3 regions of the Lentilactobacillus terminaliae genome follow, and region 3 is predicted to be linked to each of the others. Evidence: predicted binding sites of a transcription regulator. Region 3 holds the regulator's gene; each other region holds the start of a gene.
The links. Region 3 encodes LexA, which represses DNA repair genes until DNA is damaged. Its sites were predicted from a motif close to CNAACANNTGTTNG; they were not measured.

Region 1 (4,207 bases), 380 kb from region 3:
GAAGTTATCAAGAACATGGGAATGGTGATTGAGGGTATTTCCACTACCAAAGCTGCATACGAATTATCTAAGAAGCGTGGTGTTGATATGCCAATCACCAGTGCTATTTATCACGTTTTATATGACAACGCAGATATTAAAACAACAATCAATCAATTAATGACTCGTGAAGGCCGTCCAGAGCTTTCATAGGAGAATTTGGAGACGAAGAAATAATGCCAAAAAAAGTTACTAAAGCCGTAATTCCTGCCGCAGGATTAGGAACCAGATTTTTACCAGAAACTAAGGCCTTACCAAAGGAAATGCTACCTATTGTAGATACCCCAACTATTCAATTTATCGTTGAGGAAGCTAAACAGTCAGGTATCAAAGATATCGTGATCGTTATCGGTAAGGGTAAACGTTCAATTGAAGATCACTTTGATTCTAATCCTGAATTGGAACAAAATTTGGAACAAAAACATAAAGACGAAATTTTGGAAACAATTCGTAAAACTAACGATATGAACATTTACTTTATTCGCCAATCACATCCTCGTGGATTGGGTGACGCTGTTTATACCGCAAGAAGCTTTATTGGTAACGAACCATTTGTAGTTATGCTTGGTGATGACGTTATGCAAGACAAAGAGCCTTTAACTAAGCAATTAATGGACAGTTACAAAGATACTGGAGCTTCAACATTGGCCGTTAAGCGAGTTGCTCATAAAGATATTTCTAAGTATGGGGTAATTGATCCTTCTGAAGAAATCACTGATGGATTATATAACGTTAAAAAATTCGTTGAAAAGCCTAAGCCAGAAGAAGCACCATCAGACTTAGCAATTATTGGTCGTTACTTGTTTACCCCAGAAATTTTTGGCATTCTTGAACATACCAAGGCCGATGCTTCTGGTGAAGTACAATTAACCTCAGCAATTGATGAGTTAAACCAAACTCAAAGAGTTTTTGCTCATGAATTTAAGGGTGAAAGATTCGATACTGGTAACAAATTAAGTTGGTTAAAGACTAATATCACTTTTGGTTTACGCCATCCCGAAATCTCAACTGGGCTTCGTAGTTATTTAATTGACTTAGGTAAACAATTAAGTGCAGAAAAAGATGCTGATAAAAAATAATTAAAACAATTTGCTTTACATACTTACCTTTTGATAGTAAATTGTATGGCAGAGACTTTTAAGGAGGATCCGTTATGACCAAAAGTTATGATGTTGTAGTGATTGGTGCCGGACCTGGTGGAATGACAGCTGCACTATATGCTTCTAGAGCGAACTTGTCTGTGGCAATGATCGACAGAGGTATTTATGGTGGCCAGATGAATAATACCGCCGAGATTGAGAACTACCCTGGTTTTAAATCAATTATGGGTCCTGATTTGGCTCAACAAATGTATGATGGTTCAATTAACTTTGGAGCAGAATACGTTTATGGAGCCGTTGAAGAGATTGTCGATAATGGTGATACCAAGACAATCAAGACTGATAGTGAAGAAATCGAAGCTAAAGTAGTCATTATCGGTACTGGTTCTGAATATAAAAAATTAGGCGTTCCTGGTGAAAAAGAATACGGTGGCAAGGGTGTATCATACTGTGCTGTCTGTGATGGAGCGTTCTTTAAGAACAAGGATGTTGTCGTTGTTGGTGGTGGAGATTCTGCAATTGAAGAAGGTTCATACCTTTCAGGAATCGTAAATAACGTTAAGGTTATTCATCGTCGTGACACATTGCGTGCTCAAAAGATTATTCAAGATCGTGCATTCAAAAACGAAAAGATGGATTTTGTTTGGAATACCAACGTTGTTGAAGTTCTTGGTGATGGCAGCAAGGTTACTGGTGTTAAGGTTAGAAATAACCAAACTAACGAAGAGTCTGTAGTGGAAACTTCAGGTGTTTTCATTTATGTTGGTTTGCTACCAATGACTGAACCATTCAAGAGTCTAAACATTACTGATGTATCCGGTTGGATCATTACTAATGATAAGATGGAGACTTCGGTTCCAGGAATTTACGCAATTGGTGATGTTCGTCAAAAGGATCTTCGTCAGATCACTACTGCTGTTGGTGAAGGTGGAATTGCTGGTCAACAAGCTTTCAAGTATGTTGAAGCATTAAACTCTAAAACTCCAGTAACTGACTAAGAAAAAAAATATAACCGAATAAATTGGCGAAAGTATGTTCGTATGGTAAAATACTTTTGTTAGTAAGGCTGACACAAAACATAGTTTTGCTGCAGCCTTTTTATTTGCGATTGGTATATTATTAATAAATCAACTGGGGTTAGCTGATTGGAGGAATGAAGTTTGATCGAAAGAAAAGAAGACAACAAATTTGATTTGGTTTCTCAATACAAACCAACTGGTGATCAGCCAGGTGCAATTAAAGAATTAGTTAATGGCATCGAAAGTGGTGAAAAAGCACAGATACTAATGGGGGCCACTGGGACTGGAAAAACTTTTACGATTTCAAACGTAATTTCTCAGGTCAACAAGCCAACCCTAGTGCTATCTCATAACAAGACTTTAGCTGGTCAATTATATAGTGAGTTCAAAGAATTCTTCCCTAATAATGCGGTAGAATATTTTGTTAGTTATTATGATTATTACCAACCTGAAGCATATGTGCCATCTAGTGACACTTATATTGAAAAAGATTCTGCCATCAATGATGAAATTGATAAGCTTCGACATTCAGCAACCAGTTCGCTTCTTGAACGAAATGATGTCATCGTCGTGGCATCAGTATCTTCTATTTTTGGTTTAGGAAGTCCAACAGAATATAGTAATCAAGTGGTTTCACTCCGAGTGGGGCAAACTTTGGAACGAGACGCACTGTTACGACAGTTAGTGTCGATTCAATTTGATCGCAACGACATTGATTTTCAACGTGGTCGGTTTAGGGTTCACGGGGACGTTGTTGAAGTATTCCCTGCGTCACGGGATGATCATGCATTAAGAATTGAATTCTTCGGTGATGAAATCGATCGAATTCGTGAGGTCGATACATTAACTGGTGAAGTAATCGGTGATCGAGAACATGTCGCAATCTTCCCAGCGACCCACTTCTTGACGAACGATGACATCATGAACCAAGCTTTACCAGAGATCAAAGAAGAGCTTGATGCACGAGTTAAGGAGTTTGAAGCTGAGGGTAAGTTATTGGAAGCCCAAAGATTAAAGCAACGAACAACTTATGATATTGAAATGATGAAAGAAATGGGTTATACGAGCGGAATCGAAAACTATTCACGATTCATGGATAGACGTAAACCCGGTCAACCACCATTTACATTATTAGATTTCTTCCCTAAAGATTTCTTGTTAGTAGTTGATGAGTCTCACCAAACTATGCCACAAGTTCGCGGGATGTATAACGGTGACCGTGCTAGAAAGCAACAATTGATCGATTATGGATTCAGATTGCCATCTGCACTAGATAACCGACCATTACAACTTGATGAGTTTGAAAAACACGTTAACCAAGTTGTTTACATGTCAGCTACTCCTGGTCCTTATGAGATGGAACAGACTGACAAAGTCGTTCAACAAATTATTCGACCAACTGGCTTATTGGATCCAACAATTGACGTTCGGCCAATTATGGGTCAGATGGATGACTTAGTGGGTGAGATCAATAAACGTATTGAGCGCAAGGAACGAGTCTTTGTCACTACTTTGACTAAAAAGATGGCCGAAGATTTAACTGATTATCTTAAAGATTTAGGAATTAAGGTTAAATATCTGCATTCTGATATCAAGACGCTTGAACGAACTCAAATTATTCGTGACTTACGACTTGGTAAGTTTGACGTTCTAGTTGGTATCAATTTGTTGCGTGAAGGAATTGATGTTCCAGAAGTTTCATTGGTTGCAATCTTGGATGCTGATAAGGAAGGGTTCCTTCGTAATGAACGTTCATTGATTCAGACCATTGGTCGGGCATCTCGTAACGAACACGGAGCCGTGGTTATGTATGCTGATAGGATCACTGATTCAATGAAAGCTGCCATTGATGAGACGCAACGACGTCGAGATATTCAGATTAAGTACAATGAAGAACACGGCATTACACCACACACAATCAAGAAAGAAATTCGTGGTCTGATCACATCAACTGTTAAGACAGATGATAGCGGTGAAAAAGATGACTTTGTTGAAAGTGATTTCCAACAAATGTCGCCTAAGGATCAAAAAGCAATGATTGCTCGACTT
Region 2 (4,207 bases), 140 kb from region 3:
TCGTGGTAAAGTTAAGCCTGGCGACGTCGTTTTAGTTAACGGTGCAACTGGTTCTACTGGTATGATGGCCGTTCAAATGGCAAAATATCGTGGTGCAAGTAAAGTTATTGCCACTGGTAGAAGTGAATCCAAGTTAGCAGAACTTAAAAAAATGGGTGCTGATGAAGTTATCAAATTGACCGATGATGATAAGGAGATTGAAAAACAGATCAAAGATTTGTATGCTAATTCTTCATTTAGTGTCATTGTTGATTATTTATGGGGACATCCAGCCGAAATTATTCTTAATGCACTTAGTCGTATTAAATTGGTTACGCCGTTGACCTACGTGACAATCGGTCAAATGGCTGGTGCCGAAATTAATTTGGCGTCACAGCTACTTCGTGGTCGTGATTTAACTATAGTTGGTTCTGGAATTGGTAGTTTCTCAGGAGAGGACTTTATGAAGTATCTACAAAACGAACTACCAAAATTATATGCTTATGCTGCTGAAGGTAACTTGCAGTTAAACGTTAATAAGTTTAGTTTGGCTGATATTTCTACAGCTTGGACAGCGTCTGGTCGACCAGTTGTGATGATGTAATTGAATAATTAATTTCATAGACAATTAATCTCTGAATTCTATAGAATAGGATTTAGGGATTTTTTTGTAAGGGGACAGCAAGAAAACAGATATATTTAGTTTTACATTTTCTACTTTACATAATATATATTATACGAAGTATATAGTTAGCAAAAATTAATGTGGTTCAAGGCGGATTCTTTGTTTTGAATGAATATTTACTCTTATACTTTTTATGACTTAAATAGTATCATCAACAAAACAAATCGACTTTTAATAAATATTGCTTAAATGTTAAATCCAAATTCTATTATCGACTTTGATTTCAAATTCATTTTGATGAATCATTAACGATCTGGCCTGTATTGATCGCTACATATGCTGAATACTATTTAAAAATGTAACTGTTGCTTGCTAACGTAAATATTCTTTGGTTAGACTTCATATCATATTCTCACAAATGAACATTGTTTTAAATAATCGTCTAATGAAGTGATTCATTATCTGGATAAAGTGATGGTCTACTGATTAAACATGTCGTCAAAACGCGTTTATATAACGTCTCAAATGCAGATAGATTTGCTATTCCCATGAAGCACCGATGAATCAGCAATTTGGGTATTAATTGAGGATCTTTGCTAACTTATGTCCTTAAGATAGTCTCAATTAACAATTCTTCAATACTATATAAAACTATAGGAACAGATGGCTCCGGACGAACCAGGATCAGACATATATTTGAAACCTAAGTCCGCGGTACCAATTATGATATTGAGATAAAGCCATTTAGTTGCAGAAATTAACATCGTTTAAAAATGTCCTAGCTCTTATAAAACTGAGCCTATCAATCCTAGTAAATACATTGGTTTTACGCATTTTGTATGATACAATTAAATTAGTAAAATATAAGTTTTATCAAGTTATAATTAAAAAGAAAAGAAGCCCCACCAAAAATCTTCAATTTTTAGGAGTTTTTAAAATGCGTAAAAATGATTATATTAAACACAATGAACAATTAATTTCTTCATTACCGGCGTATGTTAATGATTATTATATTGAAAAATCAACGATTCCACTCTCTCCAGCCACGCTTTACCAATACTTGAATGAATTTAATCGCTTCTTTAATTGGTTAATCGATACTGGTATCACCTCTGCTAATAAGATTGCTGATGTTTCTTTAACCGATCTTGAGCACTTGAAAAAACAAGATATGGAATTGTACAAGTCCTATCTGTTAAATAGATCTAAAGAAAATTCTTCTGATAAACGAAGTACACTGGCACACAGTACCGTAAATCGCTCTTTAAACGCTTTATCCGCACTTTTTAGGTACTTAACTGTGGAATCAGAAAACGACGATGGTGAGCCTTATTTTTACCGTAACGTGATGAAGAAAATCAATCTTGTACAAGATAGTGAAACTTATCAAACTAGAGCCAATAATATCAAAGATAAGTTAATGCTTGGTGACACTGATGTCCATTATCTAGACTTTATTCAATCTGAGTATTCACAGCAAATAACTGGTAAACGTATCTTAAAGATGTATGAGCGTGATAAAGAACGTGATGTTGCCATTAATGCTTTATTACTTGGTACTGGAATTCGTGTGTCTGAACTTACCAATGCTAATTTTAAAGACCTGAATTTAACAAAAAACACCATTTCTGTTCGTCGTAAAGGTGGTAAATGGGACGCTGTTCCCATTGCAAGCTGGGTTATTAAGTATATAGAACCTTACCTATTGATCAGGAATCAAAGATACATGGCTACCACAAACACCCCTGCCCTTTTTTTAACAAAGGGGACTGAGGGACCCAGAAGAATTTCTACAGCAACAGTGGAACTATTAGTTGGTAAATACTCTCAAGCATTTAATAGTGTTCGTATAACGCCTCATAAGTTACGTCATACATTAGCTTCGAAGCTTTACTTACAAACTAATAACGAACGTCTTGTGGCCACTCAATTGGGTCAATCTTCGACCAAGGCAACTAGTCTATACACTCATATTGTTGATACTAAGCAACGAGCCGCATTGGACAACCTACATGATGAAAATAATGACTAAATAAAAACACAGATGAAGTGATTTATAGATCACTTCATCTGTGTTTTTTGCTTAATTATTCCAATGTTGCTGTTTAAATTGTTCACGGCCACCACGTTCTTCGAGTTCAAAACGTAGTGGATCCTTCTTATAGAACTCTTGATGTTCTTCTTCGGCATCATAGAAAGGTTGAACTTTTTCAATCTTAGTAACGATTGGTTTATCAAACATTTCGCTTTCTTGAAGCGCTTGTTTAGATTCTTCGGCAATCTTTCTTTGCTCATCATCTTTGACAAAGATGACTGGTCGATAATTATCGCCGCGATCTTGGAACTGTCCCATCGCATCTGTTGGATCAGTTTGTTGCCAGTAAATCTGCACTAAATCTCTATAGCTAATAACTTCAGGATCAAAGGTAATTTTAACTGCCTCTGTGTGTCCAGTGGTGTGACTGCTAACCTGTTCATACGTGGGGTTAGCAACGTGGCCACCTGTGTAGCCAGACACAACTTTTTCAATTCCGGGCATTTCGTCGAAAGGCTTGACCATGCACCAAAAACATCCACCGGCAAAAATTGCTGTTTCAGTCAAATCAATCAACCTCCTTTGTATTTATGTCTATTTTGTAAATAATTGTAGGTACTTCTCGTAGCCTGCATCGCGTAATTCAGAAACTGGAATGAACTTCAAAGCGGCTGAATTAATGCAAAAACGATTGCCGCCTTGATCTTTAGGACCATCTGGAAAGACATGTCCTAAATGAGAATTGGCTTCCTTACTTCTAACTTCTTCACGAATCATGCCATGAGATAAGTCCATGTTGTTATTTATCTTATCTTTATCAATTGGTTTTGTAAATGATGGCCAACCACAGCCGGCATCGTATTTATTCGTGGATGAAAATAGTGGCTCACCAGATACAACATCAACATATATACCATCTTCATAGAAATCATCATACTGGCCAGTAAACGGAGCTTCAGTAGCGGCTTCTTGAGTTACTCGATACTGTTCATCAGTTAATTTCTTTTTTAAATCTGATTTATCCATTATCTTACCTCCATGCAAAAAACGATTAAATTGTACACAACTAATTATCATTATAATGAAAGTAGATGAATAGTAAATAAAAGAGACTGCCATTAGCAGTCTCCTTTACAATTACTTAACCATTGCATCAGTTAATTGTGGAACGACTTGTTTCTTACGAGAAACAACTCCTGGAAGTTCCATAATGTCGTCATTAATTTTTTCATTAAAGGCAGATTCAACAGCATCTTTAGGTTCTCCAAGCACGATAAGCTTAGAATCACTGTTCAACACGTTGGTAACTAATACTAAGAATAAATCATAATTTTCAGCACTAGCTTCATCGGACATAGCTTTTAGAATGTCTGACTTACGCTTTAAAATATCATCAAAATCAACAACGTTGATTTGATCGATGCGAACACTCTTACCACCTAAATCAAATGATTTAGCATCTGAATCGATTAACTCTTTATCACTCTTAGCATCGGTATTAGTACCAGCCTTAAGCATTTCAATACCATACTTATCAACATCGATATCAGCAATTTCTGCAAGAGTCT
Region 3 (4,207 bases):
TGGCGCAACTTGTGGCGCAGTAAATTGACATGGTTGATTATGAGTCCTATCAAAATTGTTGTGACCGTCTTTATAATGGTCGTTGCAATGATGATGGTAAATTTTAATCAAGTATTCATTTGGTTTCATGAACTATTGTTTAGGAATGAGGATTGGATTTTTGATCCAGACAAAGATCCGGTCATCAATATGTTGCCTGAGAGTTTATTCTTGCAACTGTTTCTGCTATTTTTTGTATTATTTTTTTTGTTGGCCTTCTTATGGTATTTTCTGGCAAAATGGCAATTAAAAAACGCCCAGAACAACGGGCGTTAAAGTTTTGAAATATTTTATTCAGGATCTCCCATTAGGATCCAAAGAATTAAGTAAACAATAATTCCTGGGAACATTGGGGTAATCGCTAACAATACAAATAAGATTCGAACAAGATTGGCATTCCAGTTAAAATGTTCACTAATGCCACCGATTACACCGGCTAAAAGTCGATTGCTTGATGAGCGATGAATATTGATTTTCATAAATTACCCTCCCAAATCATTTTATAATTTAAGTTTAAGGCTTCCCTGGGATTATGGCAATTATTGAGTTCGTATGATATATTATTACACTAGAAAACGATTGGTAGGAGATTAAATGTTAACTTTATATGTAAATGGAAATTTAGGTAATCAAGAAGTAGAAATTTCAGACGGAACCACTGGACAATTATCCGGAATTCGAATTGGTGGTTCGGTACTTAACAACAATTCACTAACCATCCAATGGACATTCGTTTCAGTAGGCGGTTTTCATGAGGGCTTTGTATTTGCTGGATCATTCGAAGACGGTATGATTATTGATTCAATTAATGGTACAGAAAAATACCAAATTAAGTTTAGATAGAAGCTAATTAGGTACATATGCTGATAAACTATGATGAGCGATAGTAAATCGCAATCATAGTTTGTTTTATTTTTGGAGGAATTCAGTATGAGTGTGGGAATTGAAAAAGTTGGATTCTATACAGCACCTTATTATATCGATATGGTTGATTTAGCGAAGGCTCGGCAACAAGATCCTAATAAATTCTTGGTTGGAATCGGACAAAAGCAACAGTCGGTCATTCCTCCATCACAAGATGTTGTTTCGATGGCCGCCAACGCAGCAACGAACATTTTGTCTGATGAGGATAAGCAGCTTATTGATATGATCATTTTTGGAACCGAAACTGGGATTGATAACTCAAAAGCCGCTTCAATGTATTTACAGTCTTTATTAGGTATTTCAGATAATGCGCGGGCATTTGAGATCAAGCAGGCTTGTTATGGAGCTACTGCTGGATTACAAATGGCCATTGACTATATAACTTTGCATCCTGACCGCAAAGTAATAGTTGTTGGTGCGGATATTGCTCGCTATGGATTAAATACCTCTGGCGAAGTTACTCAGGGTGGCGGGGCAGTTGTGATGCTGATTTCCAACCAACCAAAAATTATTCAATTTGATGGTAGAAGTACTTTTTATTCGAAAAATGTTATGGACTTTTGGCGACCAGGGTATACCAAGGAAGCTAAAGTCGATGGCCATTATTCTAATGATGTCTATATTGATTTTTTTAATCGGACTTTTAAACAGTTTTTACAGAAATTTGATTTAACAATCAATGATTTCTCCGCGTTAACCTTCCACGTACCTTATCCTAAGATGGGTATTAAGGCACTGCGTTCTGTTGCGGGTGAAGATGATCCTTCGATGGAATCGATTTGGCACGAATTTCACGAATCAATTATTTATAATTCACGTGTTGGTAACTTATATACGGGTTCATTATACTTAAGTTTGATTTCATTAATTGCTAATTCAGATACTTTATCTGCTGGTGATAGGATCGGTATGTTTAGTTATGGTTCTGGAGCTCAAGGAGAGTTTTTTGCTGGTATCCTACAAGATTTTGATAACTCTAAATTGAAGCATGCCGTTGATCAGATTATAAATAATCGAAATCAACTGACCATTTCCGAATATGAGGCCATGTACAAACAAGGTCTAATAGATGCTGCGAACACTGCTAACGATTTAAGCGGTGATTCTTCTCGATTTGTACTTAAGGGTCGTTCAGATGATAAATTAATTTACAGAGATCAAGAGATGAACATTGATTTCTAAAAAAATAAACGGAATGAATTAACAATTCATTCCGTTTATTAGTATTAGTAAATGTCGCCTCTAAATAAGCTTACAACTTTGCCGAGGATACTTACTCGGTTCAGGATTATTGGCGCCATAGTATCATTTTCTGGTTGTAATCTGAAGTGATCACTTTCTTTGAAGAAACGCTTGCAGGTTGCTTCGTTTTCATCGGTCATGGCAATGACGATATCACCGTTTTCAGCTGTAGATTGCTTTTGGACGATAACGAAATCTCCATCAAGAATTCCGGTGTTTATCATACTTTCACCACGAATTTGTAGCATAAACAGCGGTTGGTCGCTGTTACTTAGTGAACTAGGTAGTGGGAAATAGTCTGTAGCTTCTTCGACTGCAAGAATTGGTTCACCAGCGGTTACTGTTCCAAGAATAGGAATCTGTTTTTGAGTGGGACTAATCCCAAGCTCATTCATACCTTCTTGGGTGACTTCCAAAGCTCTGGGTTTTGAAGGGTCTTTGACAAGATAACCTTTTCGTTCTAACCTAGCAATGTGGCCGTGAACTGTAGAGGTAGAGGAAAGATTGACAGCCTCACCAATTTCACGAACTGTAGGTGGATAACCATGTTCGTTTACTTTTTCCCATATGTAATGTAAAATCTCTATTTGTTTACTTTGGGTTGTTTTCATTGAAGACACCTCATCGTTCTTTATTGTTGCACTAATCGTAACATAAACCACTATGGCTTTCAAACACACGTTCGTATTATGTTGAGCCATTTTTAATTATTGGAGGAATTTAATTGACTAAAGAAGAAAATAAAAAACACGCTGTTGAAGAAATTGGCGATGAAGTTTTAAAAAAAATCGTTCCTAGAATTAATGAATTAGCTAAAAAAGCTAAAGAGGAAGGATTAACTGAAATTGAGAAGTTGGAACAGGCCGATTTAAGAAAGAAATACGTTGCTAGATTTAAAGAGAACTTCAGGTCACAAATTGAAATGATGAAGGTCTTTGATGACAATGGTAAAGAAGTTACACCAGATAAAGTCAAAAAGATTCAACGTAAAAAAGGTCTGCGAGACGATTAGCTTAAAGATTAAATTCGTTTTTCTTCCAAATTATCTTTATATTTGCACGATTTTTGTGTAAGATTATTGATGATACGTAAATAAGGAGGCCGAAACTTTGGCAACTTGGCTGTGGGTTTTAATTGTAATCATTGCGTTAATTGCTGGATTGTTTGGCGGATTTTTTATTTCTCGTAGATACATGGAGAGATATTTAAAAGAAAACCCACCATTCAGTGAAGATCAATTACGACAAATGATGCTTCAAATGGGACAAAAACCATCCCAAAAGAAACTTCACCAAATGATGAATTCGATGAAGTCTCAAAATTCTAAAAAATAAAAAAACGGGATGAGTAATTGCTCATCCCGCTTTTTTATTTTTTAGATTCATCAATGTACTTAAAATCTGGATTAACTTCTTCATCAAGCTTATCAAATGCTTCTTGCAATTGTTGTTCGATTTCTTTTTGTGCATTATCATCTAACTTAGTTTTTCTATCAACGTAGATGGGATCACCAAACGAAACAATCACTTTTTTTCTAGAAAGTAAGTGTTTGAAAGTTAAGGGACCTTGATACACTGTGGGAACTAAAGGTACATTTGCCAATTGGGCAATCAAAGCGGCACCACCCTTTAAATCACTTGAATGCCGTGTACCTGAAGGAAATAAGATCAATGATAAATCTTGTTTTCTTAAGATTCTAACAGGCTGCTTGATAGCTGATGGTCCAGGATTTTCTCTGTTAACTGGAAAGGCATTTGAATGGACCAAGATGTATCTTAAAATCGGATTTTTAAATAGTTCTTTTTTTGCCATAAAACTAAATTTTTGGGGGCTAGCTGCCACTGCATAATAAATTGGATCAAACCAAGTTCGATGAGGTCCAACTAATATATAATTACCCTTAGGTAGTCGATTTTTGTTAAGGTAGTGACCATTACCGTTAATTATAAACAGGATAATTTTAACTACCACGCGAGCAAATGAATAAAACAAACTGTTTTCC

Region 1: a site for LexA is predicted at 2,165-2,178, ahead of uvrB (excinuclease ABC subunit UvrB). Genes of this name have one in related genera too.
Region 2: a site for LexA is predicted at 1,290-1,303, ahead of xerS (tyrosine recombinase XerS). Genes of this name have one in related genera too.

What each region holds. Positions count from the first base shown of each region.
Region 1 covers NZ_CP168151.1:801,660-805,866, forward strand. The annotation lists gene O0236_RS04010 (NAD(P)H-dependent glycerol-3-phosphate dehydrogenase) at 1-192, shown strand, start outside; gene galU (UTP--glucose-1-phosphate uridylyltransferase GalU) at 216-1,118, shown strand; gene trxB (thioredoxin-disulfide reductase) at 1,193-2,137, shown strand; gene uvrB (excinuclease ABC subunit UvrB) at 2,300-4,207, shown strand, end outside.
Region 2 covers NZ_CP168151.1:1,043,578-1,047,784, reverse strand. The annotation lists gene O0236_RS05280 (quinone oxidoreductase family protein) at 1-583, shown strand, start outside; gene xerS (tyrosine recombinase XerS) at 1,542-2,636, shown strand; gene msrA (peptide-methionine (S)-S-oxide reductase MsrA) at 2,688-3,206, opposite strand; gene msrB (peptide-methionine (R)-S-oxide reductase MsrB) at 3,234-3,665, opposite strand; gene O0236_RS05260 (manganese-dependent inorganic pyrophosphatase) at 3,777-4,207, opposite strand, start outside.
Region 3 covers NZ_CP168151.1:1,179,963-1,184,169, reverse strand. The annotation lists gene O0236_RS05930 (TIGR01906 family membrane protein) at 1-315, shown strand, start outside; gene O0236_RS05925 (PspC domain-containing protein) at 330-518, opposite strand; gene O0236_RS05920 (hypothetical protein) at 634-882, shown strand; gene O0236_RS05915 (hydroxymethylglutaryl-CoA synthase) at 970-2,145, shown strand; gene lexA (transcriptional repressor LexA) at 2,190-2,816, opposite strand; gene O0236_RS05905 (DUF896 domain-containing protein) at 2,969-3,217, shown strand; gene O0236_RS05900 (YneF family protein) at 3,315-3,539, shown strand; gene O0236_RS05895 (lysophospholipid acyltransferase family protein) at 3,574-4,197, opposite strand.